DNA from 2 places in the Megasphaera sp. UBA4233 genome. Region 2 is predicted to be linked to the other one. Evidence: riboswitches for the same ligand, from Rfam matches in the RefSeq annotation. Region 2 holds a riboswitch; the other holds the start of a gene.

What was found. A riboswitch is a leader RNA that binds a small molecule or an ion and turns the genes downstream of it on or off. The one in region 2 is predicted to bind S-adenosylmethionine.
Region 1: another riboswitch for S-adenosylmethionine. It lies ahead of B2U90_RS11400 (methionine ABC transporter ATP-binding protein); the one in region 2 lies ahead of metK (methionine adenosyltransferase).

Annotation. Positions count from the first base shown of each region.
Region 1 is NZ_DGXL01000033.1:63,489-66,594, forward strand. It holds gene B2U90_RS11390 (MetQ/NlpA family ABC transporter substrate-binding protein) at 1-110, opposite strand, end outside; gene B2U90_RS11395 (methionine ABC transporter permease) at 127-780, opposite strand; gene B2U90_RS11400 (methionine ABC transporter ATP-binding protein) at 761-1,804, opposite strand; SAM riboswitch class I at 1,890-1,991, opposite strand; gene hpf (ribosome hibernation-promoting factor, HPF/YfiA family) at 2,206-2,730, shown strand; gene B2U90_RS11410 (hypothetical protein) at 2,994-3,106, shown strand, end outside.
Region 2 is NZ_DGXL01000014.1:168,714-171,819, forward strand. It holds gene B2U90_RS03875 (GatB/YqeY domain-containing protein) at 1-233, opposite strand, end outside; gene rpsU (30S ribosomal protein S21) at 259-438, opposite strand; gene metK (methionine adenosyltransferase) at 590-1,780, opposite strand; SAM riboswitch class I at 1,862-1,964, opposite strand; gene B2U90_RS03890 (EamA family transporter) at 2,063-3,106, opposite strand, start outside.

The sequences.
Region 1 (3,106 bases), on a different contig from region 2:
TCGGAAGAAGCCGATTTGGAATTGTTGTCACTACTGCCACAGCCGGCGGCAAAAACGCACAGTGTAGCGAGGGCCGCCAGTGTTACGGCCTTTTTGATGAATGATTTCATGATACAGACACTCCTTTTATTTTTTATTCTTCTTGCGGGAAGCAAAGTCGCCGCAAGCCTGAATCAGATTGACGCCGATGACGAGGATAATGATCGTAGCCAGCATGACATCGGCCTGGAAACGCTGGTAGCCGTAGCGGATGGCGATATCCCCAAGACCGCCGCCACCGATGGCACCAGCCATAGCTGAAGCCCCGATGAGGTTGACGATGAGGACGGTGATATTATTGATGATCGTAGGCAGTGCTTCCGGAAGCAGGACTTTGCGGATAATCTGCAGCGGAGAAGCACCCATGGATTCTGCCGCTTCGACGAGACCGAAGTCGACATCGCGGATGCTCGTTTCTACGAGCCGGCTGAGGAAGGGAATAGCGACGATAGTCAGTGGTACACAGGCTGCCGTCGTGCCGATAGACGTACCGGCAATGAGGCGGGTCAGCGGGATGATGGCGACCATGAGGATGATAAACGGGATGGAACGGATGATATTGACGATAGTTCCGAGAATCTGATTGATTACCCTGTTTTCCAGAATGTGGCCTTTGCTGGTCGTAACCAGGGTGATGCCGAGAGGAATACCGATGATAGCAGCAATGAGAGTAGAGATGGACACCATGAACAGTGTTTCTTCGATACCCTGTATCATTAATTTAATGAGTTCTGGGGACATATCCTAAAACCTCGCTTTCAATAGGTTGCGTCTTAATATACGAATACGCTTCGGTCTGGGCTTTCATATCGCCCATGATGACAACAATCAGATAGCCGAACGGCACATCCTGAATATAATCGATGTTGCCGTAAAGGACACTGACATCGAGATTGAACTTGCGGGCGACATTGACTACCAGCGGTTCGTTGGTAGCGGCTCCCTTGAAACGGAAGCGGACGAGCATATCCCGGTCCGGCGATGGCTGATTGGTGACGCCCAGTTTTTTGATGCCTTCGGGCAGTTCCATATTGATGACCGATTTGACAAATTCCTTCATCGTTTCCGACTGGGGATTGGTAAAGACGTCGATGACCCGGCCCTGTTCTTTGATGACCCCGCCTTCGATGACAGCCACGCGGTCGCAGATTTCCTTGATGACGGCCATTTCGTGGGTAATGATGACGATGGTGATGCCCAGGCGTTTGTTGATGTCTTTCAACAGTTCCAGGATGGATTTGGTCGTCTGTGGATCCAGTGCTGATGTCGCTTCATCGCACAACAGGATTTTCGGATCGCTGGCCAGGGCGCGGGCGATGCCGACACGCTGTTTCTGGCCACCCGAAAGCTGGGACGGATAATTGAACTGCCGGTCCGTCAGGCCGACCAGTTCGAGCAGGGAATCGACCTTGCTGCGGATGACTTCTTTGGAAGCGCCAGCCAGTTCCAGCGGAAAAGCGATATTGTCAAAAACGGTACGGGACGACAGCAGATTGAAATGCTGGAAAATCATGCCGATGTTTTTGCGTTCGGCCCGCAGCTGGCTGTCGGACATGGCCGTCAGTTCCTTATCGTCGATGATGACTTTGCCCGTCGTCGGTTTTTCCAACATATTGATGCAGCGGACGAGCGTCGATTTGCCGGCACCACTTTTCCCGATGATGCCGAAAATTTCGCCGTCATGGATAGTCAGTGAGATGCCTTTCAGGGCCTGGACGTGCGTTTTGCCGCCGTAGGTCTTGGTAATGTTTTCAAAGGTAATCACAAGATCAACTCCTTAATGGATACACCTGGAGGTGCTGATAGCATAAAAAAAGCCGTCAACAGATGCTGACGGTACGTATACAATCATTTCATCTGCCGGATGGAAATCCGTTGGACTTGGCACCTTCCCGCTATGGGGGGTTGCCGCAGCGTCATAGGGCCATTCCCTCGGCTGCTCTGGATGAATAGGTTATGTAATTGCTGAGTTGTATACTAACACTAATAGGAATCCTTGTCAATGTTATTTGTGTAAAAAATTGAATGCCGTTCGAAAAAAATATTTCATCGTCAAGCAGGAATTTACCTTTTTATATCGAATACTTAATATATGAGGAGCAGGATATCCGGATTTTAAGCATGGATGGTCCGGAACGAAGTTTCTCACGAAAGGAAGGGATTTGTATGGCAACAATCGTAAGAGGCAAGAATTTAGAAATTACACCGGCATTAAAGGACTATGTACTGAAACATGAAAAGAAAGTAACGAAGTACTTTGAAAATGAAGTCAATGTCCAGGCTCTTCTTTCCGTCGAAAAAGATCGTAAAATTGCTGAAATCACCTTGAAAGTAGATGGTGTCGTTCTTCGTGGCGTCGAAGCCAATGACGATATGTACGCCGCCATCGATCTGGTTTACGACAAAATGGTACGCCAAATCCACAAATATAAAACGAAGCTGGCACGCCGTATGAAAGGCGGCTCCTTCCATGAAGGACTCGTCGAAGGACCGGCTGCACCGGAAGAAAACTTTGAAATTGCCCGGGTCAAGAAATTTGCAGCCCGTCCTATGGACGTAGAAGAAGCTATCCTGCAGATGAATCTCGTTGGCCACGATTTCTTCGTTTTCCTCAATTCGGAAACGGAAGCCATCAACGTCGTATACAAACGGAAACATGGCAAATATGGCCTGATTGAACCGGAATACTAAGCTGAATCATACAGGGGCTGTGGTATCGCAGAAAGGGTATCACAGCCCTTGTTTTTTTGCCTTTCAATCCCGTATTTACAGAGATATCGCAATGTGTCCTAATATAAGGATGTTACCTTATCTTTGCATAAGATTTTTTCATGTCAGATAGTGTAAAATAATTGTGGGAAAACTTTAATACATTAAAGAAAATACAAAAAGAGAAGGAACTCCTTATTGTATAATAAAGTGTAGATCCAACACATACGAAAGGAGTCCTTCTCATGTTTAGTATACAACAAATTTCCAATGTTTGTGTAGATTTTTTTAATGCATCTCTTCGGAAAATCTTGGCCCAGGAACTATCATTAGCTCAGTTAAGCCAAAATCTGGATCA
Region 2 (3,106 bases):
GCCAGGTCAGTACGGCCGGCTTTTTCAAATTCAGCCAGCGATTCTTTGCGCTGTTTCATTTCTTTGGCAATGACTGCTGCCACACCGGCATCATCCAGTTCGCATTTACCATTGATTTCCGTATTTCTAATGGAATTACGGACCATGCGTATGACGGAAAGAGCCGTCTTACCAGCTTCTTTCGCTTTCATTGCCGTTTTCATATCTTGAAGCAGTTCTTCTTTCAGAGACATGATATCACCCTTCTACTCTTTGCGATTATGCTCTATACTTCCGTTTCCGTGCTGCTTCAGATTTTTTCTTTCTCCGTACGCTCGGTTTTTCATAGTGTTCGCGTTTCCGGACTTCGGAAAGAACACCTGCTTTTTGGCAAGAACGTTTGAAACGGCGCAGTGCGCTGTCCAAGGATTCATTTTTACCAACTTTGATTTCTGCCATTCTATATCCCTCCCTCCAAATGTATGTTAGGGAGTGCTTTACTGCACACATTGAAATTATACTCAAAAAGAGCATATTTGTCAATCCGTAAAGTACTGTAGAAAGTGAAGTCATACACTTTCCTCAGGCAGACATCAAGGATGATTGCCTATTATAATCCGGCTTCTTTACGGAGGATATCGGCCTTATCGGTCTTTTCCCAGGGAAGGTCCAGATCGTTGCGGCCAAAGTGACCATAAGCAGCGGTCTGTTTGTAAATCGGACGCTGCAGGTCGAGCATTTCGATGATGCCGGCCGGGCGGAGGTCAAAGTGTTTGTTGATCAGGCTGACGATGATATCGTTATCGACCTTGCCGGTACCGAACGTTTCGACGTGGATAGAAACAGGGCGGGCAACGCCGATGGCATAAGCCAGCTGGATTTCGACTTTATCAGCAAGGCCTGCGGCAACGATATTCTTGGCTACATAACGGGCTGCATAAGCGGCCGAACGGTCGACTTTTGTGGGGTCCTTGCCAGAGAAGCATCCGCCGCCATGACGGGCCATGCCGCCGTACGTATCGACGATGATTTTCCGTCCCGTGAGGCCCGAATCACCCTGGGGGCCGCCGATGACGAAACGTCCCGTCGGATTAATATACAGTTTTGTCTTGTCATCGAACAGGCCTTCAGGAAGTTCCGGCTTGATGACGTATTCGAGAAGATCTTTTTCAATCTGATCCCGTGTTACTTCCGGGCTGTGTTGTGCCGAAATGACAATGGTATCGATGCGGACCGGCTTGCCGTTATCGTATTCGACCGTGACCTGTGTCTTTCCATCGGGACGGAGATAAGACAGCGTGCCATCCTTGCGGACCTTCGCCAGGCGGCGTGCCAGACGGTGTGCCAGGGAAATCGGCAGTGGCATGTAATCGTCCGTTTCATTAGTAGCGTAGCCGAACATCATACCCTGGTCACCGGCACCAATCATATCAAATTTATCCTTCTGCCCTTCTTTTGCTTCCAGAGCTTCATCGACGCCCATAGCAATATCTGAAGACTGTTCGTCAAGGGATACGAGGATGCCGCATGTATCGCAGTCAAAGCCGTATTTAGCCCGCGTGTAACCGATTTCACGGATTGTTTCGCGGACGATATGGGGAATATCGACATAGCAGGTAGTGGAAATTTCACCTACGACATGGACCATGCCAGTCGTTACCAGCGTTTCGCAGGCAACGCGGGCATTTTTGTCTTTTGCCAGGATGGCATCAAGGATGCTGTCGGAAATCTGGTCAGCCATCTTATCAGGATGACCTTCAGTAACGGATTCAGAAGTAAAGAATTCGCGGTTTTTAGCCATTTGTATATCCTCCTTAACTTTTTTAGTTCCATTTGATACGTATGTAAAAAAAAGCCCTCTCTGACAAGAGGGGGCTACGTATACCCATCTGCCAGTATATACACTGTTGGATTTAGCACCTTTCAATAGATGAAGGTTGCTGCGGCATCACAGGGCCAGTCCCTCCGCCGTCTCTTGATGGAACTATATTTTATTTGACGTAAGATAGTATACCCGATATAGCAGGATAATGCAAGTCTTTTTCAAAAGAAATTTTCCCTGCCCGGTAACACCTATACCGTATCAGGCTTCGGGCACAGCTGTTGTTTTTTCATCCCGGGCATTGTCCTTTGTAACAGGATTGAGTTCGTCCTTCGAAATGGTAAGACGATGCTGTGCTGCTGCCAGGATGAGGTCTGCTGTCTTTACGACACCGTAATCGCTGGATTTCAGGCTCATATCGTAATTGGCCCCATATCCCCAGTAGGAATCAGTACAATACATGCAGTGGTCGCGCCGTTCCTTGTTGACGCGGTTGCGGATTTTCATAGCCGTATCGGCATCGACGTGTTCGCGCAGCATGATGCGCTGCACAGCCCAGTCCGGATCAGAAGAAATAAATACATTAAATGTATTGGGACGCTTGCGCAGGATATAGTTTGCCAGCCGCCCGACGATAACGCAGGATTTACCGTTGGTTAGTTCCCGGATGACATCGGATTCATCATTAAACATCTCCTGCCGCTTCGATTCATACCCTGTCGAATAATGGACGTAATCATCGTAGACTTTAGCCAGGAGCGGACCGAGATGATTGTCTTTTTCCCTGCGCCAGGCTTCGAATGTCTGGGGATGTTCTTTCCGTGTCATATTGAGAATAGCCGTGTCATAGTAGGGCACGCCCAGCTTGCGGGCTACGAGTTTGCCTATATTGCGGCCGCCACTGCCGAATTCCCGGGAAATAGTGATGACCAGCGGGCATTCTGCATTTTCCCGTATCCACGCCGGATGATTCTTACGCCCTTCGATTTCACCGACCGCATGATGGCGGAACAGGAGATGTTCGATAGGCCCTGCCATGGTACAGCCCAGAAGGATGAGAACCAGACCGATGACAGCGTTCATTGTAATCGGTTCCGACAGAATAATCGCCGACAGGATCAACGCGATGACTGGTTTAATGAAGAAGGCAAAAGATGCATTAGAAGGGCCAGTCAGTTCAATTGCTTTCATGAAGCACAGGTACCCGAAACCGGTAACGACGAGGGAGCAATAAATGAGCGGCCAGATAGTACTGGAATTGATGCCGCCCAGGATAGGATCGCCGTGAAACAGGAGGATAAAGAA